4 regions of the Sphingobium sp. RSMS genome follow, and region 1 is predicted to be linked to each of the others. Evidence: predicted binding sites of a transcription regulator. Region 1 holds the regulator's gene; each other region holds the start of a gene.

Region 1 (7,620 bases):
CTGCGCCCTGCCGGTGCTGCGCAAGGATTTCATGGTCGATCCCTGGCAGGTGCTGGAAAGCCGGTCGCTCGGCGCCGACGCGATCCTGATCATCGTCGCCGCGCTGGACGACAATCAGATGGCGGAGATAGAGGACGCCGCCCTTGGCCTGGGCATGGATGCGCTGGTTGAAGTGCATGATGCGCAGGAACTGGAGCGCGCGATGAAGCTCCGCTCGCGCCTGATCGGCGTCAATAATCGCGACTTGCGCGACTTCACGGTCGATTTCGCCCGCACCTACGAACTGGTCGGACAGGCTCCGGAAGGATGCACCTTCGTTGCGGAAAGCGGCATCGGCAGCCATGACGACCTGATCGCCATGTCGGACCATGGCGTGCGCTGCTTTCTGGTGGGGGAAACCCTGATGAGGCAGGCGGATGTCGAAACCGCCACGCGCAGGCTGCTGACGGGGCGATGAGCAAGCTCACCCATCTGGACGAGGAGGGGTCGGCCCATATGGTCGATGTTTCCGCCAAGGCGACGACCGCGCGCAAGGCTGTCGCGAGCGGCCGCATCAGCATGAGCCCCGATGCAGCAGCAGCGATCGAGCAGGGATTGGTGAAGAAGGGCGATGTGCTGGCCGTGGCCCGCGTGGCGGGCATCATGGCGGCCAAGCGGACCGCCGACCTCATCCCGCTCTGCCACCCGATTCCGCTCAGTTCGGTCAGCATCGACCTCGATCTCGACGGCAGCGGCGTGACCGTGACGGCGACCGCGAAGACCGCCGGTCAGACCGGCGTCGAGATGGAGGCGCTGACCGCCGCGTCGGTCGCGTTGCTGACGGTCTATGACATGGCCAAGGCGCTGGACAAGGGCATGATCATCAGCGACGTGCGCCTGCTGGCCAAGAGCGGCGGCAAGTCCGGCGACTGGACGGCTGGGGACGGGCCGGCGTCATGAGCCTGCTTCCGGTCGCGGAGGCGCAGAGCCGCCTGATGGCGCTGGCAAGGCCGCTGCCGATGGAGCATATGCCCATTCCCGCCTGCGCCGGACGATGGCTGAAGGAAGATGTCGTTGCGCTGCGTGATCAGCCCTGGGCCGATCTTTCCGCCATGGACGGCTATGCCGTGCGCGCCGCTGAATGGCCCGGGCCATGGCAGGTCGCCGCCGAAAGCGCAGCGGGCGGCCCGCCGCCTCCGCCCCTCGAACCCGGCCAGGCCTGCCGCATCTTCACCGGCGCGCCCTTGCCGCAGGGCGCCGACAGCATCCTGATTCAGGAAAATGCCGCGCGCGAGGGGGACATGCTGCGCGGGCTGGAGGAGGCGCTGACGAAGGGGCGTCATGTGCGTCCGGCCGGTTCCGACTTCCGCAAGGACGGCCTTTTGCTGAAGGCCGGCAGCGCATTGGGGGCGGCGCAGATCGCGCTCGCCGTGCTGGCCGGGCATGGGACGCTGCCCGTATCGCGCCGGGCGCGGGTCGCCCTGCTCTCGACCGGCAACGAACTCGTGCCCCCCGGTGCGCCGACGCAGCCCGGCCAGCTTCCCTCATCCAACGCGCCGATGCTGGCCGCCCTGCTCGCCGGCCTTTCCTGCGATGTCATCGATCTGGGGATCGTGCCGGACGATCTCCCCGGCATGGTCCAGGCCTTTGCCCGCGCCAGCCAGGCGGACATCATCGTTTCGACCGGCGGCGCATCGGTGGGCGATCACGACATCGTCCGCCCGGCTTTCGTCCAGGCCGGGGGTTCGCTCGATTTCTGGAAGATCCGCATGCGTCCGGGCAAGCCGTTGATGGCGGGGACATTGGGTTCCGCCGTCTTCCTGGGCCTGCCGGGCAATCCGGTATCGGCCTTCGTGACGGCGACGCTGTTCCTGTTGCCGCTGGTCCGCAACATGATGGGCGCGGCATCGCCCCTGCCCCGCACCGCGCCGGCGACGCTCGCCGCGCCGCTGCCCGCCACGGGGGAACGCGACGATTACCTCCGCGCCTTCCGCACGGAAGCGGGCATCGTTTCCGTGACATCGCAGGACAGCGCCGCCACTGCGGCCATGGCGATGGCCGACTGCCTCATCCTGCGCCCCGCCGGCTCTGCTCCGGTCGCCGCCGGCGATCCCGTCACGGTCCTTCCCCTCGCATAAGGAAAGGGGCCGCCGCGCGACCCCTTCCAGTGCAGTCCTGACGGATGGCGGCGATGTCAGCCATGCTGGACCGCCGCCGTTCCTTCAACGCTGCTGCTTGCCGGGCGACTTGTCCTGACGGCGTTCATCGCCCATCTGGCCCTGCCGGTCTTCCTGCTGCTGCTGGCGTCCACCCTGGCTGGAGCGGTCGCCGCCCTGCTGGTCGCGACGTTGACCGCCGCCCTGGTTGTTCTGGTTGGCCATCTTTCTCTCCTATTCACCTTCTTCGTGGAAGGCAGGCGTTAAACGGCCTGCGGCCTTCCGCGTTCCAGCAAAAGCGCCCAACGGTTAGGCGCTTGACTTGCCCCGTTCCGTTTCCTATGCGTTCTCCATCCGTTCCAAGGAGGGCAAGGCGAGATGTTGACACCCAAGCAACAGGAATTGCTGAGCTTCATTCAGACCCGGCTGGAGGAGGGAGGCGTATCCCCCTCTTTCGAGGAGATGAAGGAAGCGCTGGACCTGCGGTCCAAATCCGGCATCCACCGCCTGATCAATGCGTTGGAGGAACGCGGCTTCATCCGCCGCCTGCCCAATCGCGCCCGCGCACTGGAAGTGCTCAAACTGCCCGATGCCATGCATCGCGCTCCCAAGGTCGTCGTGCCTGCCAAGCCGCCGCTGACGCCCGGTCCAGCGGCCAGCAGGCCACCGGTCGCCGCCAACGACATATTGGAGATTCCGCTGCACGGCCGGATCGCGGCGGGTGTGCCGATCGAGGCGCTGGAGGGGCAGAACATGCTTTCCGTTCCCGCCGCGCTGCTGGGCACCGGGGATCATTATGCGCTGGAAGTGGCGGGGGATTCAATGGTCGAAGCGGGCATTCTGGACGGCGATTTCGCGCTTATCCAGCGCACCGACGTCGCGCGCGAGGGGCAGATCGTGGTCGCCCTGATCGACGAAAATGAAGCGACGCTGAAATATTTCCGGCGTGAGGGTCCGAAGGTCAGGCTCGATCCCGCCAACAGCGCCTATGAACCGCAAATCTACGACCCTCGGCAGGTTCGCATCCAGGGCAAGCTGGCCGGGTTGCTGCGCCGCTATAACTGATGCTTCCTGTATTCGCGCGGCCGGCTGGAAGGCCGCGCGACCCAGGGGTGCTCATCATGCCACGCCTTCGCGCTGCGCATGGTGCCATGGTCCAGATCGATGGTCAGGCCACCCGTCCTGGCGAGGAAGCGTCGATCCACCTTCAGCCAGCGTGGGCGACAGGCGCCCGGCAGGCGGCGGTCGCTGACGACGATGTCTGAATAGGCGCAATCCCGCGCCAGTATCGCATTATCGATCCTCACGCTGCGTCGCGTCAGCAACAGGTTCCAGTTCCGGCCCCCTCCTTTCAGGCGAACGGCGCATAGATCGGGAGAACAGCGGGCCTGGGGCAGCGCCGTCAATGCCTGCAAGGTACCGTCATAACCCGCGCTTTCAGCCATGACGTCGCGCGCATAGCCGCCGGCTCGCGCCCGCAGCATCGCCATGCCGCCATCGGCAGTGCGCACCGCGACATGCCGGCCGTCCCCGCTTATCAATATGGCGGGCATCGGGCTGGTCAGCACCATCATGACGCCCGTGGTCACGGGCATCAGACCCGCCCAGCGCCACCGGCTTCGCCATAGCAGGCACCACAGCATGCCCAGCAGCATCAGGCCGAACACCACGCCCGACTGGGCGGGCGCCAGAACCACCGCCCAAGGGCTGGACGCCACGCCATGGGCAATCAGCAACAGCAGGTCGATCGATCGCGCGGCAAGCCACCAGAAGGGCGCACCCCACCCGCCGAGGTCCAGCAGCAAGGCCGTCGCCTCCAGCGGCATGACCACCAGCGTCGTAAGCGGTATGGCCACCAGATTGGCGATCGATCCCAACATGCCCGCCTTGTGAAAATGGAACAGCGCGATCGGCGCCAGCACCAGCTCCACGACCAGGCCGGTCGCCAGCATGCCCGCAAGATTGCGCCCGATCCGGCGCCATACCCCTTCGTCACGCGGCGCGAGAAAGGCGCGGAAGGCCGGATGCTCGCCCAGCGACACCAGGGCTATCACGGCCGCGAAGCTCATCTGGAAGCTCGGCCCCACCAATGCTTCTGGCCAGAGGATCAGCACCACCAGCGCCCCCGCCGCCACGAGCCTGAGCGTGATCGCGTCCCGCCCCATCGCCAGTCCGCCCAGCACAAGCAGGGCAGCGACGCAGGATCGCACGGTCGGCACCTCTGCGCCAGTCAGAAGCGTATAGCCGATGCCCGCCAGAGCGCCGCCGCCCGCGGCCAGCAGCATCAGCGGCCAGTCGAGAGCCGCCCGGCGGCTGAGCGCCATCATCCGCATCAACAGGAAGATCACCGCAGCGATCAGGGCCGTGACATGCAGACCGCTGATCGACAGCAGATGCGCAAGGCCGCTCCGCCGCATCGCCTCCGCATCTGCCTGCGCGATCGCGCCCTGATCGCCGGTGGCCAGGGCAGCGGCGATGCCGGCGCCCTGTCCCGGAACGCGCTCCAGGATATGCTCGAACAGACGCGCCCTCAACCGGGGGCCGGCCGTGGCCGGCCGCAGGACCGTAACCGGCGGCAGCACACGCCCGGTCGCGCCGACGCCCTCGAAATAGGCGCGGCGCGCAAAATCATAGCCGCCCGGCAGGCTGGGCGGCGCAGGCGGCATCAGCCTTGTGCGGAAGGCTATGATGGCTCCCTCCCCGACCCCCGGCGGCATCGACGCATCGTCAAGATTGACGCGCACCAGGGGCGGCAGGGCAGGCACGCCGACAGGCCGGACCAGCACGCGACTCATGTGCTGCGCGGGCAGCCTTTCGACCGACCGGACCTCCCCCTTCAGCGAGATGAAGGCCGGGCGGTCGAGGGGCGGCGATCCGACGATCGTCGCTTTCCCCCAGACCAGCAGGCACCCCGCACAGGCAAGAATGCCACCGACGACGATCGCCTGACGCACCCGGCCACCGGGCGGCAAAAGCAGCGCGGCGCAGGCAACCGCAAGCGTCACGCAGCAAAAGGCCAGCCATTCCAGCCGATTAGGCAGAAGGAACCAGGCCGCGATTCCCGCAGCCAGGGCGACCGGAACCCATAGCGGCAACCGTTCGCGCTCCTCCTCCAGCCACAGCTCCACGCCGCGCCAAATCCGCGCCGCTTTCCCCCGGGCCGAACTGACAACGGAGGTTTGTCGTGGCTCGAAAGCCATGCTAGGGGGCGTCGCGATCATGGATGGGTCGGGTGGTATCCGGGCGAATGGCAGGGAATGAAACGGTGAGTGCTACAGGTTCGAACAAGCAGGTAGTAACCCGTTTTGCGCCGTCGCCTACCGGTTTTCTTCACATCGGCGGCGCGCGCACCGCGCTATTCAACTGGCTGTTCGCACGTCATCACGGCGGCAAGTTCCTGCTGCGGATCGAGGACACAGACCGGGCCCGCTCCACCGAGGAAGCGGTCGCCGCGATCTTCGACGGGCTGGAATGGCTGGGGCTGGGCGGCGACGAACCGGCGGTTTTCCAGTTCGAGCGCACGCCCCGCCATGCCGAAGTGGCGAACCAGATGCTCGCCTCCGGCCATGCCTATCGCTGCTATGCGACGCCCGAGGAACTGGCGGAACTGCGCGAGCGGCAGCGCGCCGCCAAGCAGCCGATGCGCTATGACGGGCGGTGGCGGGACCGCGATCCTTCCGAAGCCCCGGAAGGCGCGCCCTTCGTCATCCGCCTGAAAGCGCCGCGCGAAGGCGAGACGGCGATCGAGGACGCCGTGCAGGGCCGCGTCGTCGTCCAGAATGCGGAGCTGGACGACATGATCCTGCTGCGTTCGGACGGCACGCCCACCTATATGCTGGCGGTGGTGGTCGACGACCATGACATGGGCGTCACCCATGTCATTCGCGGCGACGACCATCTCAACAATGCGTTCCGCCAGCTAGGCATCATAAAGGCGATGAATTGGGAAGAGCCCATCTACGCCCATATCCCGCTGATCCACGGGGCCGACGGCGCGAAGCTGTCCAAGCGGCACGGCGCGCTTGGCGTCGATGCCTATCGCGACGAGTTGGGCATGCTGCCCGAAGCGGTGTTCAACTATCTGCTGCGACTCGGCTGGGGCCATGGCGACGAGGAGATCATTTCCCGCGAGCGTGCGGTGGAACTCTTTGATATTTCAGGTGTCGGCCGCTCGCCCTCTCGCTTCGACATCAAGAAGCTGGAGAATCTGAACGGCCATTATCTGCGCGAGGCGGATGACGCGCGCCTTGCCGCGCTGGTCGCGCCAAGGGTTGCGGCAAGGTTGAACATCGACCTGCCGGAGGATGGCGAGAAACGGCTTGCAGAGGCCATGCCGTCGCTCAAGCCCCGCGCCAGGACGCTTAACGAAATTGCGGAGGGCGCCGAATTCTTGTTCAAAAATTGCCCGCTCGATTTTGACGAGAAGGCGCTTGCTCTGCTAGACGATTCCGCACGCGCGCTGCTGGGACAGACAGCCGACGCTCTTGCACCCGTCCAGTCCTGGACGGTCGAAGCGATCGAAGAAGCCATTCGCCGCGTGGCAGAGGATGCCGGCCTCGGGCTTGGAAAGGTCGCGCAGCCTTTGCGCGCGGCGCTGACCGGTCGCACGGTTTCGCCGGGAATTTTCGACGTCCTTTTCCTTCTGGGGAAGACGGAGAGCTTGGAACGATTGGCCGCTGTGAGGCACGCATCGGCCAATTGAAGTATCAGGAGAATACCATGTCGGATAACAATGCCACTTTGAGCGTCGACGGCAACGCGAAAGACTATGCCATTCTGAACGGCACGGTCGGACCGCAGGTCATCGACGTTCGCAAGCTCTACGCCAACACCGGCATGTTTACCTACGACCCCGGCTTCACCTCGACCGCGAGCTGCGATTCGGGCCTGACCTATATCGACGGCGACGCCGGTGTGCTGCTGCATCGCGGCTATCCGATCGACCAGCTTGCCGAACAGTCGAGCTTCATGGAAGTGTCCTACCTCCTCCTCAACGGCGAACTGCCCTCGAAGAAGGAACTGGAGGATTTCACGCGCACCATCACGCGCCACACCATGGTGCATGAGCAGCTCACCACCTTCTACCGCGGTTTCCGCCGCGATGCCCACCCGATGGCGATCATGTGCGGCGTGGTCGGCGCGCTCTCGGCCTTCTATCACGACTCCACCGACATCAACGATCCGGAACAGCGCAAGATCGCCAGCCACCGCCTGATCGCCAAGATGCCGACGATCGCGGCGATGGCGTATAAATATTCGGTGGGCCAGCCCTTCGTCTATCCGCGCAACGACCTCAGCTACACCGCCAACTTCCTGAACATGACCTTCTCGGTCCCGGCGGAGGAATATGTCATCGATCCGGTCGTCGTCGACGCGATGGACAAGATCTTCACGCTGCACGCCGACCATGAGCAGAACGCGTCCACATCGACCGTGCGTCTGGCCGGCTCGTCCGGCGCCAACCCCTTCGCGTGCATCGCGGCGG
Region 2 (7,620 bases), 1.5 Mb from region 1:
GGGATGGACCATATTGCCCTCGATCGGCCCGGGACGAACGATCGCCACCTGCACGGTCAGGTCATAGATGGAGCGTGGCTTCAGACGGGGCAGCATGTTGATCTGCGCCCGGCTTTCCACCTGGAAAACGCCGATGCTGTCACCCTTGCACAGCATGTCGTAAACGGTTTCGTCCGCCGCCTCCATATCGACCGTCAGCTGGTGATCGCCCAGCCCCTGTTCCCGCATCAGGTCGAACGCCCGGCGGATGCAGCTCAGCATCCCCAGCGCCAGCACGTCGACCTTCATCAGGCCGAGCGCGTCGATGTCATCCTTGTCCCATTCGATGAAGCTGCGATCCTCCATCGCCGCATGATGCAGCGGCACCGTCTCGTCCAGCCGGTTCTGCGTCAGCACAAAGCCCCCCACATGCTGCGAAAGATGGCGCGGAAAGGGCTCTGACAGCAACTGGTCGACAATCGCCTTCAACTGCGCGATCTGCGGATTGTCGAGCGCGAAGCCCGCCTCCACGATCCGCGCATCGTTCATGTCGCTCGAATAACTGCCCCACACCGTGCTGGAGAGGCGGGCCGACACATCCTCGCTAAGGCCCAGCGCCTTCGCCACTTCCCGCACGGCGCTGCGCGAACGGTAATGGATGACGGTCGCGGCGATCCCGGCGCGATGACGGCCATAGCGTTCGTAGATATATTGCATCACCTCCTCGCGCCGCTCATGTTCGAAATCGACGTCGATGTCGGGCGGTTCGTTGCGATCTTCGGATACGAAGCGGGAAAAGAGCAGGTCGTGCTTGAGCGGATCGATGGATGTCACGCCCAACAGGAAGCAGACCATGCTGTTCGCCGCCGATCCGCGTCCCTGGCAAAGGATGCCCTTGGTCCGGGCAAAGGCGACGATGTCATGCACGGTCAGGAAATAATAGGCATAGTTGCGCTTGGCGATCAGTTCGAATTCTTTTTCCAGTGTCTCGCGGGCCTTCAGGGGAAGACGCGCGCCATAGCGGGCATGGGCGGCGGACCAGGTCAGTTCCTCCAGCCATTGCTGCGCCGTCCATCCTTCCGGCACCGGTTCATGGGGATATTCATAGGCAAGCTGGTCGAGCGTGAAATGCACCCGGCTCAGCAAATGTCCGCTTTCCGCCACTGCCTCCGGGCAATCGCGGAACAAATGGGCGATTTCGGCAGGGTCATGGATATGCCTTTCCGCATTCGCCTCCAGCAGGCGCCCTGCCCTGGCGATGCCGGTGCCTTCGCGAATGCAGCTCAGCACATCCTGCAGGGGACGCTGCGCCGGACTGGCGTAGAGCGCGTCCATGGTCGCCAGCAAAGGCACGCCCGCCGCCACGGACAAGGCCTTGAACTGCGCCAGCCGCCGCGCATCCCGCCCATCCCGCCCCAATGCCGCCGCCAGCCAGACCCGGCGCGGCGCAAGACGCGACAAGCGCGCCAGCAATCCCTTCAGATCGGACGGAGCCGGCGGCGGCACAAGACTGAGATGGCCCTGCCTGATCGCTTCCTTCGGGGGCCGGTCGTCATAATCATAGTCCACCGGCTTGCGATGCGCGGTCTGTTGGGTGGCGGTGGAGCCAGGCATCACGATCAGCAGCAGATCGTCCAGATAGGCGGTCAGATCCTCATAGCGCAGGATACAGTCGCCCTTCACCGAACGGAGATTGCCGACGGTCAGCAATTTGGTGAGTTCGCCCCAACCCCGCCGCGTCGCGGGATAGGCGACGATGTCCGGCGTTCCATCCACGAAGACCAGCCTTGCGCCGACGACCAGCCGCAGGTCGGTCCGGCAGGCGCGCTCCTCCTCTTCGCTGAGTTCCAGCGGCTGCCCCGCTTCCTTGCGCGCCTCCAGCAAAGCGGCGCGCATCCGTTCGGGCCAGCGCTTGCGCGCGACATGGGCGCGGACCACCCCGGCGACGCTATTGCGGTCGGCTATGCCCAGCCCCACAAGCCCCAGGGCGATGGCGCGCGTCACCATGTCCTGCGGATGGGATGCGCCGCGCAGGAAGGAGAAATTGGTCGCCGCCACCAACTCGGCAAAGGGAGGCGCCTCTGCCGGCCCGATCGGCGGAGATTCGCCGTGCGACCCGCGCCGCCCCTTTTCCCGCGCAGCCTCCAGCGCATTCAGTTCACGCCGGTCGATGGATTTGGGCCTGGACGGGTCTGGACCCTTGGCGTGGCGCTTCATGCGAACAGGCCATGGATGTACCAGCCGGGATGTTCCGCTTCGGCGCCGTAAAGCCCGTTGCGGAATATCCAGTAGCGCCGCCCGCGCGCATCCTCGACCCGGTAATAGTCGCGGGTCAGCCCCACGCTCTCGCCCTCCAGCGCGCCGTCCCTGGCCGTCCACCATTCGGGCGCGATGCGTTCGGGGCCTTCATAGCGCGTCACTTCATGCAATGCCTTGCGCCAGCGGAAGCGATGGGGCGGACCATCGGGCACCTCGGCCACCACGTCGATCGGCTGCGGCGGATCGAACAGATGCAGCGGGCGCATGGGCGGCTCCCCCTCCTGCCCCTCTTGCGGCCAGTTCATGGGGGCGCGGCTTTCCACGGCGGGCAGGGCAAGCTGGGCCTGTTCGGGGATATGGCTGTCCTTCGGGTGAAGCCGCTGGATGCGAGCCCGGCCTGCCCGGATCGACAGCCGGTCGACCAGAGCCGCGACGCTTTCCTCGCGACGCGCCTCTCCCCCTTCCAGCGCCAGTTGCGTCGGCGCCATCGGCTCCGCCTGCGGCACGGTGAGGCGCAGCATGTCGAAGCCGAAACCGGGATCGAGCGGATCGGACAGCGCATCGATCCGTTCCTGCACCAGCCGCATGATAGCGGGCGCGTCCCGCACCGGCAGGCTGGTTTCCACCCGCAAGGGAAAGGCAAGGCCGTCGCTGCGGAAGAACAGCGCCTCGAACCGTCGACCGCCTTGCCCGCGTTCGCTGAGCCGCTCCCCCACCTCGGCCGCCATCTCCTCCAGCGTCCGGAGGGCAAAGGCGGTGCTGCCCATCGGCTCGGCAAAACGCCGCTCGATCCGGATCGCGGGACGCGACCGCCGGGGTGCAAGAGGCCGCCTCCCCAATCCCAGCAAAGCGTGCAGCGCGTCCACCGCCGCCTCACCGAAGCGCGACGCCAGGACCGCCGCCGGCCGCGCCGCCAGATCGCCCACGGTCCGCAGTCCCGAGCGGCGCAACGCCACCGCGCTTTCATCCTCCAGCCGCAACGCCTCGACCGGCAGGCGGCGCAGCGCCGCATCCTCGTCCGCCGCCGCGCCCACCGGAAAACGGCACAGCGCATGCGCACCCTCCGCCGTTCCGGCAAGGGCATGGCGCACCCGCATGCCATGACGCTCCAGCCGTTCGGCCGCCTCGCGCGCCAGCATCTCCTCCCCGCCCCAGAGATGCGCGCAGCCGGTAATGTCGAGCATCAGACCGAAGGGTGAATCCAGCGCCGCAACCGGCGTGTAGCGGGAACAACCGTCGCAGAGCCGCTCCAGCCAGTCCTGATCGCCATGGGGATCGGCATCGAACACGCGCAGGTCCGGTTCCCGCGCACGCGCATCGGCCAGCGTCATGCCCGGCGTCAGGCCCAGCGCGAGAGCGTCGGCGTCGAGCGTGGCCAGCCGCATCGCGCCGCGCACCTGTTCGACGACGGCTGCGGGACCTTCGCCCTGCGCCCAGAGATCAGGCCGCGCGATCCGAAGCCGGTCGATCGGCAGGAACGGAAACCACAGCGCCAGATAGCGGCGCTTGCCCATCGCGTCCTCCGCCCTCCCGTCCGCTGCCATCCTGTCCAAGGCCATGGCGTTCATCGCGCCCACCTCCACTTCCTTCAAACATGCCCCGGCCATTGTCCCAGACCAGCCGCCAGCCGAGCCCGTCCCGTCCCGCCCGCCGTCGCAACAGGCCAAGGTCGAAGGCGCTTCTGCCCGGCCCGTTTCCCGGCAAGGGCAGAGAGGGCGCCGCCGCAACGCGCCAGCGCGTGTCCGCCGCGCTAGGCACCGGATCGCCGCCCACCCGCAACAGGAAAGCCGTGACGCCGGACGACTCCGCCGCCAGCGCCAGCCGCCGGCTGGCTGTCAGGTCGAGCAAGGGCGCCGGCCCGCGCAATTCCACCACAAGTGCGCCCAAAGCGGGGCATCGCAGCGCGTCGACCGCCGCTCGCAGCAGCATGGCGTCATCGGCCATCGCGCCGATCAGCAACCGGGCGGGATCGATGCCCAATGCGGCCAGTCCGGGGCCATAGGGCATGCCCCCCGCCCGGCCCGCCGCCATCGTGCGCAGCCAGAGCAGGGGCGCCTCCCCCGCCGCCAGCCGCGCGAGGATCAGGGCCAGCCCAGCCCCCGCCCCCCCTTCCTCTGTCGCGGCGAAGAATTCATGCACCCGACCCCGCGCCAGACCGCCGTCCAGCGCCAGGTCGAGCGGCGCATAGCCGGTTTCCACCCGCGCATGGGGCTGGGAGGCTGGAACGCCCTCCAGCGATGCGATATGCCGCCTGAGGGCGGCGAGGGTCTTCACCGACTCAGCCATATATTCGTTCCCTGTTTGTTCTTTTCGCCGCAATGACAGGCGCTGTCAATCGACCGTGAAGGCCCGAGCCGGAAAAGGCGCTGGCGACGCTCGCACCCCACAATTTCCCAAACGCTTCCCCCGTCAGCGCTTTTTCTGTAAGTTGTCGCGGCGGGTGTTACCGAGGCGACTCGAAATGCCGGACTGAAAGGCTGCGAGCGCCTGCCAATGTGGGAGAGGGCTTGTGCCGGTTGCGGTAGCCATCGCCATGCTCGTGGTCGGTTCGGTCGCCTTTCACCTGTTCAGTCCATGGTGGCGCACGCCCATCGCATCCAATTGGGGATCGATCGATTCCGCGCTCGACGTGACGCTCTGGATATGCGGGGCGGCCTTTGTCGGGCTGAACCTGTTCCTTGCCTGGGCGCTGGTCAAATATCGCCATCGCCCCGGCCATCGCGCCCATTATGAGCCGGAAAACCCTTCGCTGGAAAGGCGGCTGACATTCTGGACCGCCATCGGCATCGCCGGCATGCTGGCGCCGGGGCTCGCGGCCTGGGGCAAATATGTCTCGGTGCCGAAAGAAGCCACCGTCATCGAGGCGGTCGGCCAGCAATGGCAATGGTCCTTCCGCTATCCCGGTCCGGATGGCGTGCTGGGTGCGGCGGGGGTCAAATATATCACCCCCGACAATGGGCTGGGCCTCGATCCGCTCGACCCGTTCGGCCGGGATGACATATTGGTGGAAAGCGGCGACCTTCATCTGCCGGTCGGCAAGCCGGTGAAGATCGTGCTGCGCTCCAAGGACGTGCTGCACGACTTCTATGTGCCGGAATTCCGGGCCAAGATGGACCTCGTACCCGGCATCGTCACCTATTTCTGGCTGACCCCGACCAAGACGGGCACGTTCGACATCCTCTGCGCCGAACTGTGCGGCACCGGCCACCATGCGATGCGCGGCAAGGTGGTGGTGGAGACGCCCCAGGCCTTCGCGCAATGGCAGGCGCAGCAGAGCAGCTTCGGACAGATTCTGGCGGAGGCGCCGCCGGCCGCCATGTCGATCCTGCTGATCAAGGCCAATGCCTGTATCGTCCCTGCCTCCTGGAGCATTCGCTGATGGCTACCACCCTGGCCGACGACCTGCGCCCGCTGCATCATCCGCATAGCTGGGTCACCAAATATGTCTGGAGCCAGGATCACAAGGTCATCGCCATCCAATATAGCTGCACCGCCATCGGGATCGGGCTGGTGGCGCTGGTGCTGTCGGCGCTGATGCGGTTGCAGCTTGGGTTTCCGGGGGCTTTTCCGGCGATCCAGCCTGATAATTATCTGCAATTCGTGTCGATGCACGGCATGATCATGGTGGTCTATCTGCTGACGGCGCTGCTGCTGGGCGGCTTCGGCAATTATCTGATCCCGCTGATGATCGGGGCGCGGGACATGGTGTTCCCCTTCGTCAACATGCTGAGCTTCTGGTTCTATCTGCTGTCGGTGATCGTGCTGGTGGCGGGATTCTTCGTGCCGGGCGGGCCGACCGGGGCGGGATGGACGCTCTATCCGCCGCAGGCGATCAGCGAGGGGACGCCGGGGCATCAATGGGGCATCGTGACCATGCTGGTCAGCCTCGCCATCTTCGTCGCGGCCTTCACCATGGGCGGGTTGAATTATGTGACCACGGTGTTGCAGGCGCGGACCAGGGGCATGACGCTGATGCGGATGCCGCTGTCGGTGTGGGGCATCTTCACCGCTTCGGTGATGGGCCTGCTGGCCTTTCCGGCCTTGTTCGTCGCGGCGATCATGATGCTGTTCGATCATCTGGCGGGCACCAGCTTCTTCATGCCCACCATGCAGTCGATGGGTGCGATCACCCCGACGCAGGGCGGCAGCCCCCTCCTCTTCCAGCATCTCTTCTGGTTCTTCGGCCATCCCGAAGTCTATATCGTCGCCCTGCCCGCCTTCGGCATCGTGTCGGACCTGATCAGCGTCCATGCGCGGCGGAATATCTTCGGTTATCGCATGATGGTGTGGGCGATCGTGATCATCGGGGCGCTGAGCTTCCTGGTATGGGCGCATCATATGTATGTGAGCGGCATGAATCCCTATTTCGGGTTCTTCTTCGCCACGTCGACTTTGATCATCGCCATTCCGACGGCGATCAAGGTCTATAACTGGCTGCTGACCCTGTGGCGCGGCGACATCCATTTGCGGGTGCCGATGCTGTTCGCCATCGCCTTCATCTTCACCTTCATCCACGGCGGGCTGTCGGGGCTGTTTCTGGGCAATGTCAGTGTCGATGTGCCGTTGTCCGACACTTTCTTTGTCGTCGCGCATTTCCATATGGTGATGGGCGTGTCTCCGGTTCTGGTGATATTCGGCGCCATCTATCACTGGTATCCCAAGATATTCGGCAGGATGTGGAACGAAACTTTGGGGAAGCTCCATTTCTGGATCACTTTCCTGGGCGTCTATGCGATCTTCCTGCCGATGCATTATCTGGGGATTTTGGGGGTTCCGCGCCGTTATTACGCTCTGGGCGAGACGGCCTTCATCCCGCAATCGGTGCATCTCGCCAATGCGTGGATCAGCATTGCGGCGCTGGTCGTCTTCTGCGCGCAGGGGCTGTTCTTCTTCAACATGATCTGGAGCCTGTTCCGGGGGCCTCGCGCCGATCCCAATCCCTGGGGCGCGGCCAGCCTGGAATGGCTGACGCCCGACACGCCGCCGGCGCATGGCAATTGGGGGCCGCATCTGCCGGTCGTCTATCGCTGGGCCTATGATTATAGCGTGCCGGGGGCGGCGCGGGACTTCATTCCCCAGACGGAACCCCAAGTGGAACAGCGGGCATGACCATCCTCGCGCGCCTCACCGAAAAGAGCTGGGAGCCGGGCCCGCAGCCGGTGGAGCGGGATCGGCCGTCGGCGGGGGCGGTGGGGATGGTCGCCTATTTCGGCGTGGCCATGGTGATGTTCTCGCTGCTGCTGGCGGCCTATCTGATGCGCATGGGGCTGCATGCAGGCACGGAACATGTCCATGACTGGAAGCCCATGCCCGATCCGCCGCTGCTGTGGATCAATACGCTGGTGCTGGCGGCGAGCAGCGTCGCCTGGGAAGTGGCGCGGA
Region 3 (7,620 bases), 1.1 Mb from region 1:
CCGGCGGCGCGGCCAACTACTTCGCTGCCGACAATTACTACACGCGGGCGGATGCCGATCGCTCGGGTGAATGGCTGGGGAAGGGCGCTGCCGCGCTCGGGCTTACTGGTTCCGTAGACGCACGGCAATTCGAGGCGGTCCTTAAGGGACTGCTGCCCGATGGTAGCCGCGTGGGCAGTGACAACCGGGCGCACCGGGCGGGGACCGACCTCACCTTTTCGATGCCGAAAAGCTGGTCGGTCCTGGCTCTGGTGGGCGGCGACAAACGGATCCTCGATGCCTACGGGTCGGCCGTCCGGGAAACCCTGCGTTGGGCCGAAAAGAACCTAGCCGAAACCCGGATGGAGGTTCGCGGAAAGGAGCGTACCGTCCAGACCGGCAACCTTGCGATCGCGCTGTTCCAGCACGACACCAATCGCAACCAGGAGCCCAACGCGCACTTTCATGCCGTCATTGCCAATGTGACGCGAGGGGGCGACGGCAAATGGCGGGCGCTACGCAATGACAAGCTCTGGCAGCACAATACCTTGCTCAATGCCATGACGATGGCGCGATTTCGTCTGAGCGTCGAAAAGCTTGGCTATGAGGTCGGTGAGTTCGGCAAGCACGGTAATTTTGAGGCCGTAGGTGTGCCCAAGGTGGTCCGCGATGCCTTCAGTTCCCGGCGAGCGGAAATCCTGGAAGCGGCCGCCCAGATGAACTTCTCAGGGCCAGGCGTGCTCGATGCTGCAACCTTGATGACCCGGGCCGACAAAGGGCGCATCGAAGATCGCGATGCGCTTACGCAGCAGTGGCAGGAAGCGTCTGCGAGGCTGGGCTTTGATCCCGCCACGGTGATTGCCAGAGCCAATTCTCGCAGTGCGCAGGATCTTGGCAATGTGACCGGCTTGGGACCAACCATGCGCGCGCTCGTCCGCAATGTTCAGGCCCTCGCAACCACCTTTGCCGAGCGCCTTGGCCTGCGCGAAGGTGACCCGCTGATACCTTCCCGGCTGACCAACCGCAGTGTCGAGCAGGTCGCCGCAATTCATGCAGTCGCCTCGGCTGTGCGGCATCTGGGCGAGCGGGAGGCGGCTTTCACCCGGGCCGACATCTACCTTGCAGCGCTTAGCTTTGCGCTCCCAACCTCGCTCGCTGACATCGAGCAGCGCGTCGACCAGCTGCTCCGCCAGGGACATCTGGAGAAGGGCCGGGGTGCTGACCGGGAACTGCTGACGACACGCGACGCCATAAGCCTCGAACAGCGCATCATCGCCGGGGTTGAAGAGGGGCGCGGCGTCGCCCCGGCGATAGTCGCTCCCGACCTTGCCGGGACCCGTCTGCAAGCCCTGTCCCAGATCAAATACGGCCTGACCTTGAACGCGGGACAGGAAGGGGCAGGGCGCCTGCTGCTTGGCTCGAACAACCGCATCGTCGCAATTCAGGGCGTTGCGGGCGCAGGCAAGAGCACGGTCCTCAAACCCGTCGCTGATATCCTGCGCGAGGAGGGCAGAGCTGTGCTCGGTCTCGCGGTACAGAACACGCTGGTCCAGATGCTCGAGCGCGATACGGGTATTCCATCGATGACGGTGTCGCGGTTTCTCGCGCGGCACCGCGATCTCCTGGAAGGGGCCGATGCGGACCGTCTCGCCGAGGCGCGGGCCGACATGCGCGGCACTGTCGTGCTGCTCGATGAGGCATCAATGGTCGGCAATGCCGACAAGGAAAAGCTGGTGCGGCTCGCAAACCTGCTCGAGCTCGGCCGCTTTGCGAGCATTGGTGACCGCAAGCAGCTGGGTGCCGTCGATGCCGGAAAGCCGTTCGATGTGATGCAGCAAGCCGGCATTGAGACGGCCGTCATGAGCACCAATCTCCGCGCACGGACAGAGGGCCTTCGAGCTGCACAGCAGGCAGCGCAAGAGGGGCGCATCGAGGATGCCATGCGCCATCTGGCACCCCAAGTGATCGAGGTGGGGAATGACGCGGCTGTCGAAGCCGCCGCAGCCTGGCTGTCGCTCTCGTCAGTCGAGCGCGAGGCAAACGCAATCTATGCCTCAGGCCGAGACCTGCGCACCGCGGTGAACGATGCGGTGCAGACCGGCCTAAAAGCGAGCGGCGAGCTTGGTCCTGAAACCATGCGGCTCCAGACCCTGTCGCGCGTCAATGTGACCCGCGAGGAGATGCGCTATGCGAGCACCTACGCCCCCGGCATGGTGGTCGATGTGGCGCGGCGTCAGCGCAGCCAGGGTCTTGCAGCAGGCGAATACCGGGTGGTCGGAACCGATGTGGCGCGCGAGCGGGTCACGCTGGAGAACGAGCGTGGCCGCCAGTTCGAGTTTCGTCCCGGTCAGATCAGGCCGCAAGGTGAGCAGGATCCGCTGCGCCTTTTTGAAGTCCGCGGCCTCGACATTTACACCGGCGACAAGATCCGGTGGACCGAGACCGATCACCAACGGGGCCTGCTCAATGCCGACCAGGCCCGGATTGTTGCTATCGACCACGAGGCTGTCGTGGTGAAGACATCCTTGGGCGCAGAGCACAGGTTGGAGCAGGGCGATCCGATGCTCCGCCGTCTCGATCTTGCCTATGCGCTCAACGCCCATATGGCTCAGGGCCTGACCTCCGATCGCGGCATTGCGGTGATGGACAGCCGCGAGCGCAATCTGGCCAACCAGCAGACGTTCCTGGTGACAGTCACGCGGCTGCGCGATGGCCTCACCCTGTATGTCGATAATGCTGGCAAGCTCAAGGCGGCGGTCGAGCGCAATGCCGGCATGAAGCGTTCGGCGCTTGAAACGGTCGATCTCCTCCGCGATGCGGCAGCCAAAGGGCAGGCCAAGGATCGTGTGGCTCCTGCGCCGGAACGCAAGCCGCCAGAGCTTGACCGTTCGATCACGAAGCCGTTCGAGATCGGCATCTAGCGTCCCACTGTCCCCATGCGTCCGCACATGGCCGGTTGACGCGAAGTTCTTTATTTGTTCTCATTGACCCATGCCCCGAATCTCCGACGATATCCTCCTTACCCATCTCGAAGTCGCGCTGGCCGTTGCGCCAGAGCACACGCTCATTCGTCTCAATGCGGATGATCCGCGCGCCCAGCGCAGCGCCAGGGTCGATCTGGCTCGTCATCTTGTCGAGCGCATGCGCGGTTTCAGGATTGAAGGCAATGCCAGTGGCCCATCCAGCGCGCAGGCATGTCTGTTTCCGGGCGATCTATCGCCGATCGGATGAACGAGACGGCAGCGTCGAAGACGGCTACTGCAGCCGGGCGCCATCACGGTTGGAGGTCAGCTGGACAATCCGCTCAGCGATGGCCTGCCACGCCCGAATTCCTGCGTGATCACCCGCGAGAGCGAGTGCGCCAATCTGTTCGGCGACGTGGAACGGTGCCTTGTCGCCATGGGTTTCCAGGACATGGTTGGCACAGGCCCAGAGTTCCCAATCGCTGAGCATCAAGAAAGCTGTCCGGCAAGCCCGGCCAGGGTCGCCAGAAGTCCGTAGATCACGAAGCCACCAGCCAGCAGGCGTTCGATTGGAAGCTGCATTCGGCGAGGTTGGGCTGTCCCTGCCGGCCAGACCTGCTTGCAGATCAAGCCGTTGAAGCCCGCACGCTGGCCAGTGACCTCGACCTCGCGGCCGACAAGGCGCCGAGCTGACCTCGGCGCATCCAGTTCCCAGTGGCCGCCGCCTGCCTGGAGCACGAGGCCAAACGGCCCTTCGACGAGCTCGCCACGAAGGTGTAGGTCGGGGCTTACCGGCACGCTGGCCCTTTCCAGTAACGGTCCCATCGCAGCACCGTTCGCGTACGGATCATTGCGCAGGAGAGATCTGCGCCGGAGGGCAGGCGGCACCAGGCGGCCGTGCGGCTTCCGCCTGCAGAACCCTCCGAGCGGCACGACAGCCGCGGACCTCGAACCACAATGTGACCCGTCGAAATCGTTCCGCGCGCGCCGCCCATCAGCTGGACGAGCGCATCGCGTGCCTCAATCGCCGTGGCATCGGGGCAGGGCTGATTGGTGCGGCAGCTGCCATCCATTTCTCGGGCAGCGATGCCAGCGATGCGAATGCGGGGCCCTTCCGCACACCAGACCAGGCCATCGCCATCCCAGACATGGGTTGGTGTGCATGTGAAGGTCTGACTGGAGGCGACGATCGAGGCGGCAAGGAGGGCAAGCATAAGATGACTCCTTAAAGCGCCCGTCCGAACCAGAGAACCCGTCCGACGATGTTGAGCGTCCGCTTTTCCAGGCCGCGCCAGCTCGGATAGGCCGGGTTGTCGCTCAAAACCGAAGCGCGCTTACCCTGCGGTTCGAGGGCAATCCGCTTGACGCTCAGCATGTCATCCATCCGCAGGACATAGATCCCGTCTCTCAGGCGCGCCTGGCCATCGGCAAGATCGACCATGACCTCGTCGCCATCGTGGAGGGTGGGCTCCATCGAGTCGCCATGCACGGCGATGATCGACAGGCTCGATGCCTTGCTGGCGGTCAGCCGGCGCAGCCACTTCTCATCGAAGCCGAATTGCGCGGATTTGGATTCCATTTCGGCCAGAGCGCCGTGGCCAGCCGATGCCTCGACATCGAGAACGGGCACATGGACCAGTTCGACGACCGGACCTGAGCGACGGGCAGGGGCACCAAGCACCTTCTCGTCTACCCCGAAAAAGCGGGCGAGCACCGAGCGATCCTGCTCATCCAGGTGTCTCGGGCTGCCGCGGCGAATGTACTGCTGGATATAGGCTGCGTTGCGCCCGAGCAGTCGCGAAACCGAGGAATAATTGCAGCCTCGTTGCTGGATCAGTTCGTCCAGGGCTCTGCGTGCGTCATCCATGACTGCCAGTCCTATCGCGGGTTCCTAGGAAAATCGATCCTAGACTCTAGGAAGCCTTCCTAGTAAGAACATAACAGGAACACAAGTGCAAAACGAGTCTGGACTATGGAGCTTCTGGAGCAGATCGAGGAATATCTAGCGCGAACCCAGACGTCGCCAAGCACCTTCGGCAGGTTGGCAGTTGGAGACCCACGGCTGGTCGCCGATCTGAAGTCCGGCAGGCGGCCGCGTCGACGGACCGAAGAGCGTTTGCGCGGTTATATGAATGAAGTCGGAGCAATTGCTGAAATTTGCCGAACTGGCCATAGCGTTCGCAGCCCAATGGGATCGCGTGAGGTTAGTAGGATGAACGGGTGATTGAAGACTGTCCGTTGTCAGAATATTCGGCACAACTCGTGGCGTAAATTAGCGGATTGTTGGTCTCGTCGTCTCGCCGAAGCTGGGGATTTTTCATCCCTAAGAAGGGCCGTCTAATTGATTGGCAATAAGATAGTGGCGGTGGGAGGGAACCTATGAGCGAACGGTCCTAACTCTCCGCCTCAGCGTCCGTGACGCCTCAATGTACGAAGCCGTCAACCTCAGATTGCAGGGCTCAAATCGGTTCAAATGCACCGCCGCCGATCAAAGCCCTCAGACACAACACTTCGCCCATCACAAATTGGTAACTGAGACCAACATATGGTGGGACAGTTCGCCCTTGTAAGCGGGCAAGGTTTCTATCTAGGATGAGCTGCAATCAAGGCTGATGAGCGGAGTGGGCATGAACGGAACAGGCGATGAGGATAGCCCCGGCGGAAAAGAAGGATTTGATGTCAGGGAGTTAGACAAGCTCATTCGTCAAATCGTCGATAAAGTCAGAGGAAATTACTTCCTCAATGGGGAAACCGCGCGAGGGATTCCTGGGGAAGTAAAGAAGATCATAGACAATAATGTGGACCGCCTCTGATCATGCAAATAGAATATATTCGTATCGAAAATTGGCGTAGCTTTTACGGCGAGAACTCGTTTCTCGTCTCCACCGACCCTGAGAGGAACGTTACGCTCATTAGGGCTGAAAACGGTGTAGGCAAAACGAGTCTATTAGCAGCCATCAATTGGTGCTTTTTCGACATTTTACCAGCCCCAAGCGAATTTGAGGACCCCGAACGGCTGGTCAACAAATTTGCAGCGCAAAAAGACGGCGCTACCACAACGACCGTTGAGATAGATTTCAGGCACGAGGGGAGAACTTATCGCGCCTCCAGAACCTACGATCAGCCACGTAGAGAAACCAAGCCGCTTCGCCTGAGTGAAATCGATAACGGCGCCGAGGTTCCGAGCGCCAAAGACCGGCCTGATCGCTTTATCAACTCGGTCATTCCTAAAGAGATGGCCCCACATTTCTTTTTCTACGGAGAGGCCACTAGTCGATACACCGGTGCCTCCGGGGCCAAAAAATTTGGTGAGGCAGTGAAGGGCATCCTTGGCTCGACGGTTGCCAGAATGGCCCTCGATGACTTGTCCAAGGTAATGGGCGACTATAAGCGACAAGCATCTGATAACACTAGTGAAGATGCGCAAGCCGCCGAAGCAGCCATTGAAAAGACCGACGCAAGGATCTCTCAATACCGAGAGCAGATCACAAAGTTTGAACAAGAGATTGAGACTGCAGAAGACCGCATTCAGCGCCTCAATCAAGAACTTGCAGGGGCTAAACCTGCGAAAGAGGCCCAAGCGCGCAGAGCCCGCATTGAGGCCGACATTCGACAGAAAGAGGCCGAAAAGGCGAAGGCTGCACAGCGAGCTGACAGCTGGATGCGTACCTTCGCGACCTCAGTACTGGCTGAGGAGCTCGTCGCGGAAGCCGGCAATGTCATCCGAAACGAAGACACGCGCGGACGGCTACCTGCACCTTATGATCAGAAGTTCGTGGATGAACTTTTAGAAGATGAAATGTGCGTGTGCGGTCGTCCAATCGCTCAGGGCAGCCCTGAATACGAGAAGATCAAGGCACTCCTTGAAACCGCCGGGGACCAGGTGGTCATGTCACGCGTGATGACCACCAGCACGGCCCTCGGAACCCTTGTCGAGAAAAGTAAGCGCGCATGGAGCGACTTTGAACGAAATCAGGAAGACTTGCGCCGACTCGAGGGTGAGATTCAGAGACTTGATGCAGATCTCCAAGAGATATCGAAAGAGCTGGCAAGCAATCCCATCGACGACATCGCGGCCAAGGAAGCTTCTCGAGAGAGGGCAAAAGAGCAAAAGCGGCAAGCGGAACGCCAGCGCAATGACTGCCAGGGATCAATCATCGCCTTTGAAAGGCAGAAGAAGGATTTTGAATCTCAGCGAGATCAACTTGTTCAAAAATCGGAAGCCGCCAAAAGGTATGTTAGGCGCGCACAACTAGCGGCAGCATTAACCACTCGCCTGCAAGGGCGCCTGCAGCAGGAAGAGGAAGCAGCGCGAGCTAGCATCGAAAAAGAGATCGACGGGATCGTTCAAAGCGTCATGCGCAAATCGGTCAAGGTTACACTGGATAAGAATTATCAGCTTAAACTGACCGATGAGCGCGGCACTGAAGCTGCGAAGAGTACGGGCGAAAATCAGCTTCTAGGACTGGCCTTTACTGGGGCAATTGCGAAATACGCCAAGGAAAGGGCGGATTTAGTCGATGACATCCTCCTTCCAGGCACTGTGGCCCCGCTAGTGGTCGACTCCCCGTTTGGTCACCTCGATCCGGTCTATCGGCGCGGCGTAGCTGAGTTCCTACCGAAGCTTGCGTCGCAGGTGATCTTGTTTGTCTCAACATCGCAGGCTTCAGATGTGGTG
Region 4 (7,620 bases), 570 kb from region 1:
CAGCCGCCCGACAAGCTGCCATCGATCGGCGAAGGTATGCGCGAACGGATTCACCGCCCCGCTCTTGCTCAAAACGCCAGACTGGTCTGCACAGGCTTGGTCAGGATCTCCTCGACCGAAAACAGATGCGCAGGCGGGGTTACCAGCAGATCCGTTTCGGGTACCTGGCAATCCAGCCACTTCATGACCTGCCAGCGCTGGATGATGGCCCCGTGACGCTCCTGGTAGCGCATCACCTCTGGGTTCGCGTCAACGGTGATAATGCGATAGGAGACTGGCCAGTCGCCCATGGCGGGCTCCCAAATGGCGGCGAGATAGAAGAAATTGCCGTCTTCCATGGTCACCCGGAATTTCTTCTCGCCATTGCGGATGTGAAATTCCGAAGCCGGCACCAGGCAGCGATTGCTCGGGAATGATCGCCCTTCAGATCGCATGAACTCGTAGCGCACCCCATCGCTAAAGCGCGGGTCTGACCCCCAGGCTGCCTCGATCATCTCGATCTCTTCTACGTCATTCGGGTTACGCCGGATGATCGCACGGCGACTTCCGAGCGCGTCGGCATCGAACGGGGTTGATTTCGAGTCCATTGATGAGAACATATAGGGAACAATCAGCAGGGTCAAGCCCTCCGGCGAAGGGAGTCGATGAGCCGGTAGAGTGACCGGCTGCGAGGTTAGGGGCTGATCAACGATCCCCGCGTAGCGTATTCCGCCAATATGGCTGCGTTGTTGGCAGGCCTTTCGCAGCAGCTTGGCAGGAAACGGCGCTGACCCGCCCCACCCAAGATTCAGATATTACTCAGGCGTCCATCATCATCGATGAGCGTGAGTTTAAACGGGTGTCTATCACTCCACTTCCAGAGCACGAGGTTGATATCCTCATCGGTGGCGCCGCGAGCGAAGCTGCGAACGAGCAAGCCGTTGAAGCCGTCGGAGATGAGGCTTTCAGCGAAGATCTGGGTATGCGCTTTCCCGGCCTTCTTCATCTGATCGCGCCAGGCCGGCTCGCCTAAGCTGGTTGGGATCATCCCGTACTTTCCGAGTTCAGCAGCATCACGACCGTCGAAGACATTCGCGATATCTGCATCGTAGGAGACGATCGTCGTCGGTTGGAGATCTCCGACCTGGTTTGCCTCTCTAATTGCCGTCTGCAATGAAGTTGCGAGGTAGAGAGTGGCTGTTCCTTTGGGATTGAAACGGCCGCCATATAGGGCAGCACCCCGGCCTGAAAGTGGCTCGCGCGCATAGATTGGGTTCAGCGCCCGGTAGAGTTTGCCCTGGTAGCGCATGAACGCAGTCAGGCGTAAATGCCTGCGTCGACAGCGTCGATATATTCCAGCACCTCGCTCGCCCTGCCATCCTGCACGAGTTGCATGGCCGTCTGGCCGGAGAATCCCGGCAGTGGCTCCGACCTGTACCAGGCATAGGCGATGAGAGGGGATCCGAAGCGCGGGCTGGTTTTGGTGATCACCTCGATCATTTCCCTCAGGCGGCGCTGCGTTTTATCGGAACGCAAGCGCTCTTTGCGCTGTACAGCGTCACGACCCAGGCCGGCCGATCGAGCAACCTCCTCGCTGGTCGTCCGGAATGCTGCCGCGATCTTACTCGGAGCAAAAAGTCCGTGATCGGCATATTCTAGCAGGCCCATAACACTTCCTAACGCAATCATTTTGACGCAATATAGCGTCACAATGTGCGACATACAAGCTGGGGTAGGCGCTGACATTCTGCTCGACCGCCCAAAGACGATGTCATATTTCCGTGGCGAACAGTCGGACTGGTCGCGCGTTAACCTACCAGCATGCGCCGAATCTCCAATTAGCTCCGTTTTGCCGGATGGCAGGGGCAAGCGCGGCCAAGAAGGAGGAGCGATGTGCAACGATTATAGGCTGGAGGTCGACATCGCCTCGATCGCCGAGGATTTTGAAGATCTCAAAATCAAGATCAAGATGCCGGAGGGTAAGCCCAATGTGCCCGCGCGTGAGGACATCAAGATGACCGACATGGCGCCGATCGTTCGGTCGGTGGAGGGCGAGCGGAGCACAGGGGAGCTGGTCAACCGACGATGGAGCTGGCCGGGCACGAAGGGCAAACCAGTCTATAATTTCCGCTCCGAGGGGCGCGAGTTCACCTCTCACCGCTGCCTGATTCTGGCCGATGGCTTCTACGAGTTTACAGATCCCGCCGATCCCAAGCAGAAGCGGCTCGACAAATGGCTCTTCACCATGGCAGATCATCGCTGGTTCTGCATTGCAGGCATATGGCGTGAGAGCCCGCTGGGCGAAGCCTTCACTATGCTCACCATGGACGCAGGACCGGACGTGGCTCCCTACCATCATAGGCAGATCATCCCCCTTACCCGCGAGCAGTGGGTTGACTGGCTTGATCCAACCGTACCCGCCGGCCAAGTGCTGCGCTGGCTGCCGCAAGACAGCTTGCCCGTCACCCAGGTCTACGGCTCGCCGCCAGCGCAGGGAGCGCTGCTCTAATGACCACCGATGCCACCCTCGCCCGCTTCGTCGAGGCGCAGGAAAATAGCTACGCCACCGCATTGGCGGAGATCCGGGCTGGAGCAAAGCGCTCGCACTGGATGTGGTACATTCTCCCGCAGCTGCGCGGCTTGGGGCAAAGTCCGACCGCCCATTATTATGGCATCGCGTCGATCGACGAAGCCCGCGCCTATCTCGAGCACGACCTGCTTGGTCCGCGCTATCGGGAGTGCGTAGACGCACTACAGCAGCTGGGCACCTGTGATCCCGTCGCCGTGTTCAGTAGCATCGATGCCATGAAGCTGCGTTCATCGCTAACCCTGTTCGAGGCGGCGGAGCCATGTCCGTTGTTCGCGGGCGCGCTGGACCGCTGGTTCGGCGGAGAGCGCGACCCAGTGACCCTGCAAATGCTTGCGGACTGATCCATCTGAAGACGGGCGAAGGAAAAATTACGATTCATCCCGCTTGACGAATCTCCCTGCCGAACGGAACATAAAGGGAACATCTGAGTCGATATGTTCCCATGGTCTGCCCCGCTTCTACGTTTGACCGGCCTCGCGCCACTCCTCTTGCCGCCCTACTGGCGGACCTCACGCAGGCGCGCGCCGCGCGGGGGCCTGCCCTGCCCTTCGGCATCGACGCGATTGACCAGCGCCTAGCCGATCGTGGGTTGGACGGCAGCGCATTACACGAGATTGCCGCCGCGTCTGCGACGCTTAGCGATGACGCTGCCGCAACGTTGTTCGCGGCCGGCATTGCCGCCCGCTTTGCAGCGCAGCCCGGATTTACCGTATTTTGGGCGCTCACAAAGTTCGACCTCTATGCGCCGGGGCTGGAGCAGGTAGGGCTAAGACCGGAGCGGGTTCTCTATGCGCAGGGCACGAGCGACAGCGCCGTCCTCGCCATGAGCGAGGATGCTCTCCGCGACGGCTCGCTTGCCTGCGTCATTGCGGAGGTCAAATCAGCTGATCAGACGGCGACCCGTCGGCTGCAGCTCGCTGCCTCTGACGGCAAGACGCCAATCCTCCTCTACCGCCGCCACCGGTCGCGCGCCCGTTGTCCGCTGAGCGGACTTTCGTCGGCCATGACCCGCTGGCGAATCGGCTGCGTGCCCTCGACGCGTCTTCCCCATCCCGGGGTCGGACGCGCGCGCTGGTCCGTCGAGCTCGTCCGTCAGCGAAACGGCAATCCCTTCTCCCTCGAACTGGACGCGTGCGATGATCAGGGTCGCCTCGCTCTACCTGCCGCAGCTTCCCATAGAGCGTCTGCGGCGGCTGGAGCGGCCAGCCAAGCGGCCTGAGCCCGCTGGCCCGTCGTTCGCTGCGCGTTTTGCAGGACCGATCGACGACAATCCAGGAGCCTGTTCGGTGCCGCGCGGCGGTGGCTGGCGGCCCGGTGCGCGCTGGGCGCGGGAAGGTGCCCAGCGCCCAAGCCAGAGCGAGATCGACGCCTTGCCTGCGCACCAGCGGCCGACCATGCGCGAGATGGGCCGCCGCAGCGAGTCGGCGGAGCATCTTTTCAAAGCCATGCCGACGGACGAAGGCGGCGCCAGCATCCGGCCTGCTTCCGCTCCCACATGGAAGACGCTGTGGGGGCAGCCCATGATTCTCATCACCCGGACAGGGCAGCGTGAGATGGTGACCGCCGCCTGCCCGGTGGCACTTGAGCTTGGCCTGCGTCCCGGCATGGCGGCTGCCCACGCTCGCGCGCTGGTGACCGACCTCGATGTGCGTGACGCCGATCCCGAGGCCGATCGTGCCTGGCTAGATCGGCTGGCGCTCCATGCCGTCGGACATTGGACGCCGACCGCCTGCCCGTCGGGCGTGGACGGGCTATGGCTGGATCTCACCGGCACCACCCACCTCTTCGGAGGCGAGGCGCGCTTCTGCCGACGGCTGCAGCGCTTCCTCGAGCGGCTGGGCTTTACCGCCAGCATCGCCATTGCCGGCACACCGGGCGCCGCCTATGCGCTGGCGCGCTATGGCGGCGAAGCCATCACCCTGCTGCCACCCGGCACCGAGACGCAGGCGATCGCGGATCTGCCACTCGCAGCTCTGCGGCTCGAACCCGAGGCACTGATGTCGGCGGCGCGCTTCGGCCTTGAACGGATCGCCGATCTATATCCCATGCCGCGCGGCCCCTTGGCCCGCCGCTTGGGGCTAACGACCGTCCGTCGATTGGACCAAGCGCGTGGACTGGTCGCCGAGCCGATCGTCCCGGTCGTGCCCTTCGAGCCACCACGGGCGGAGCGACGGCTGCTCGAACCCATCGGCACCGCCGAGGCCATCACCCAGGTCATCGGTGATCTGGTCAACGATCTGGTGGTGGTGCTGCAGGAGCGCGGCATGGGCCTGCGCGCTGCCCATCTTACCTGCATGATTGTCGATGGTACCGAGCAGCATGTCGCGATTGGCACCGCCCGCGCCACACGCGATGCCCGGCATTTAAAGCGCATGCTCAACATGCGGATCGAGCGAATCGACCCTGGGCTTGGTATCGAGGCGATGATGCTCGTCGCGCCGCGGGTTGAGGAACTTCGGGCACAGACGCTGGAGGCGGGCCTTGGCACAAGTGACCGCCCACACGACATCGCCCCGCTCATCGATCAGCTCGCCGGTCGGATCGAACCTGACGCGCCGTTCCGCCTTTCCTCCCACGAGAGTGATGTGCCCGAACGCGCAGTCCGGCGGGTCGAGGCTCTGGCAAAGTCCGTGGGCTGGCCGAGTTGGAAGCGCCCCGTGCGGATGCTCAGAAGGCCCGAGCTTCTCTCCCATGTCGTGGCGCTGCTCCCCGATCACCCGCCCCGCCGCTTCACCTGGCGTCGGACCGACTATCGCGTGATCGCAGGCGATGGCCCCGAGCGCATCCATGGCGAGTGGTGGCGGAGCGCCCGCGAGATGTGGGCGGTGCGGGACTATTTCCGGGTCGAGGCAACCGGCGGTGAGCGTTTCTGGCTGTTCCGCCGTGGTGATGGCGTCGATGAGCAGACCGGCAATCTGAGCTGGTACATGCACGGGATCTTCGGCTGATGACCCGCTATGTCGAGCTACAGGTGACGAGCCATTTCTCCTTCCTTCGCGGCGCCTCCTCGCCGGAGCAGCTCTTCTCCGCCGCTGCCTTGCTGGGCCATAGGGCGCTCGGGCTTGCGGACTGGGGAAGCGTCGCAGGCGTGGTGCGTGGCTGGGAAGCGCAGAAAGCCACCCAGGTCCGGATGATCCCTGGCACTCGCGTCGATCTGACCGATGGTCGGGCCTTACTGCTCTATCCGACAGACCGCTCAGCGTGGAGCAGGCTGACGCGCATGCTCTCCGTCGGCAAAGCGCGGGGCGGCAAGGGCTGCTGCTTGCTCCACTGGGCCGATGTCGCGAACCATGCCGAGGGCTTGATCGCCATTCTGGTGCCGGACCTGCCTGACAGCGCGTCGCTCGCCAACCTCTCGGATCTACGGAACGCCTTCGGCCGCCGCGCCTATATGGCGCTGTCGCTGCGCCGGCGTCCTGACGATCTCGCCCGCCTGCACGCCCTCGATGCCATGGCGCGGCGGGCAGGCGTGCGCAGCGTCGCCACGGGCGACATTCTCTATCACACGCCCGAAGCCCGGCCGCTCCAGGATGTCATGACCGCGATCCGCGAGAAGACCAGCATCGATGGCCTCGGCTTCAAGCGCGAACGCTATATGGACCGCAACCTCAAATCGCCTCAGGAACTGGAGCGGCGCTTCTCGGCCTTTCCTGACGCGATCCAGGCCAGCGCCGATATCGCCGCTGAGTGCCGATTCGATCTTGGCGAGATCCAGTATCAATATCCCTATGAGCAGGTGATGGAGGGGCGCACCGCGCAGCAGGCCTTGGCGGCGCTCACCGATGCAGCGGCCAAGCGGATGTTTCCGGGCGGCCTGCCCAAAGCTTATCGCGACCAGATTGAACATGAGCTGCGCCTGATCGACCAGCTTTGCTATGCGCCCTATTTCCTGACCGTCAATGCGATCGTGGCGGAGAGCCGGCGGCGCGGCATTCTGTGTCAGGGGCGCGGGTCAGCGGCGAACAGCTGCGTCTGCTTCATGCTCGGCATCACCTCGATCGATCCGATCCAGCATGAGCTACTGTTCGAGCGCTTCGTCTCGGGCGAGCGCAAGGAGCCGCCCGATATCGACGTCGACTTCGAGCACGAGCGGCGCGAAGAGATTATCCAGTGGATCTATGAGACCTATGGCCGCACGCGCTCGGCGCTGACCGCCGTGGTTACCCGCTACCGCACCCGTGGCGCAGTGGCCGAGGTCGGGAAGGCCTTGGGACTGCCCCGTGATCTCACCAAGATGCTGACCGGGCTGGTTTGGGGCTGGTCCATGGACGGGATCACGGACGAGCAGATCGAGAGCCTCAACCTCAATGCCGACGATCATCGCCTCAAGCTGACGCTGGAACTGTCACGCCAGCTGATCGGCACTCCGCGGCATCTGTCCCAGCATCCCGGCGGGTTCGTGCTGACCCAAGACCGGCTCGACGATCTGGTGCCGATCGAGCCCGCACGCATGGAGGACCGACAGATCATCGAGTGGGACAAGGATGATATCGATGCGCTGAAGTTCATGAAGGTCGATGTGCTGGGCCTTGGCATGCTCGGCTGCATGAACCGCGCCTTTAACCTGCTGGAGGAGCATAAGGGGATCAGGGTCGGCATGGCCGACCTCCAGAATGATGACCCCGACGTCTATGCCATGATCCAGCGCGCCGACACGCTGGGCGTATTCCAGATCGAGAGCCGGGCGCAAATGTCGATGCTGCCCCGGATCAAGCCGAAGGAATTCTACGATCTGGTGATCGAGGTGGCGATCGTCCGCCCAGGACCCATTCAGGGCGACATGGTCCATCCGTACCTCAGGCGGCGGGAAGGGAAGGAAAAGCCGGAATACCCCAAGCCCGAACTCCGTGCCGTGCTCGAAAAGACGCTGGGCGTGCCGCTGTTCCAGGAGCAAGCGATGAAGGTGGCGATTGTCGGCGCGGGGTTCACCCCCGCCGAGGCCGACCAGCTGCGCCGCGCCATGGCGACGTTCAAGCTGACCGGCGGGGTCAGCCATTTCTACGACAAGCTGGTGAACGGCATGGTGTCCCGCGGCTATCCCAAGGACTTTG

What was found. The regulator LexA, encoded in region 1, represses DNA repair genes until DNA is damaged. The targets are predictions, from matches to a motif close to GTTCCNCNCTTGTTCT.
Region 2: the regulator LexA is predicted to act here: its motif matches at 4,531-4,546, upstream of EGM87_RS09025 (ImuA family protein).
Region 3: the regulator LexA is predicted to act here: its motif matches at 4,875-4,890, upstream of EGM87_RS06955 (S24 family peptidase).
Region 4: the regulator LexA is predicted to act here: its motif matches at 2,976-2,991, upstream of EGM87_RS17295 (ImuA family protein).

Annotation. Positions count from the first base shown of each region.
Region 1 covers NZ_CM191257.1:358,393-366,012, reverse strand. The annotation lists gene trpC (indole-3-glycerol phosphate synthase TrpC) at 1-457, shown strand, start outside; gene moaC (cyclic pyranopterin monophosphate synthase MoaC) at 454-939, shown strand; gene EGM87_RS01700 (molybdopterin molybdotransferase MoeA) at 936-2,117, shown strand; gene EGM87_RS01695 (hypothetical protein) at 2,202-2,360, opposite strand; gene lexA (transcriptional repressor LexA) at 2,514-3,200, shown strand; gene EGM87_RS01685 (ComEC/Rec2 family competence protein) at 3,191-5,335, opposite strand; gene gltX (glutamate--tRNA ligase) at 5,383-6,837, shown strand; gene EGM87_RS01675 (citrate synthase) at 6,855-7,620, shown strand, end outside.
Region 2 covers NZ_CM191257.1:1,902,577-1,910,196, forward strand. The annotation lists gene EGM87_RS09015 (error-prone DNA polymerase) at 1-2,196, opposite strand, end outside; gene EGM87_RS09020 (Y-family DNA polymerase) at 2,193-3,782, opposite strand; gene EGM87_RS09025 (ImuA family protein) at 3,679-4,524, opposite strand; gene EGM87_RS09030 (cytochrome c oxidase subunit II) at 4,748-5,617, shown strand; gene EGM87_RS09035 (cytochrome c oxidase subunit I) at 5,617-7,347, shown strand; gene EGM87_RS09040 (cytochrome c oxidase subunit 3) at 7,344-7,620, shown strand, end outside.
Region 3 covers NZ_CM191257.1:1,500,082-1,507,701, reverse strand. The annotation lists gene mobF (MobF family relaxase) at 1-2,900, shown strand, start outside; gene EGM87_RS06975 (hypothetical protein) at 2,971-3,210, shown strand; gene EGM87_RS06970 (DUF6961 family protein) at 3,235-3,432, opposite strand; gene EGM87_RS06965 (DUF5818 domain-containing protein) at 3,432-3,740, opposite strand; gene EGM87_RS06960 (thermonuclease family protein) at 3,731-4,156, opposite strand; gene EGM87_RS06955 (S24 family peptidase) at 4,168-4,809, opposite strand; gene EGM87_RS06950 (hypothetical protein) at 5,570-5,755, shown strand; gene EGM87_RS06945 (AAA family ATPase) at 5,758-7,620, shown strand, end outside.
Region 4 covers NZ_CM191257.1:3,533,569-3,541,188, reverse strand. The annotation lists gene EGM87_RS17320 (SOS response-associated peptidase family protein) at 69-623, opposite strand; gene EGM87_RS17315 (RES family NAD+ phosphorylase) at 788-1,288, opposite strand; gene EGM87_RS17310 (MbcA/ParS/Xre antitoxin family protein) at 1,297-1,647, opposite strand; gene EGM87_RS17305 (SOS response-associated peptidase) at 1,871-2,488, shown strand; gene EGM87_RS17300 (DUF1810 domain-containing protein) at 2,488-2,910, shown strand; gene EGM87_RS17295 (ImuA family protein) at 3,012-3,788, shown strand; gene EGM87_RS17290 (DUF6504 family protein) at 3,706-5,517, shown strand; gene EGM87_RS17285 (error-prone DNA polymerase) at 5,517-7,620, shown strand, end outside.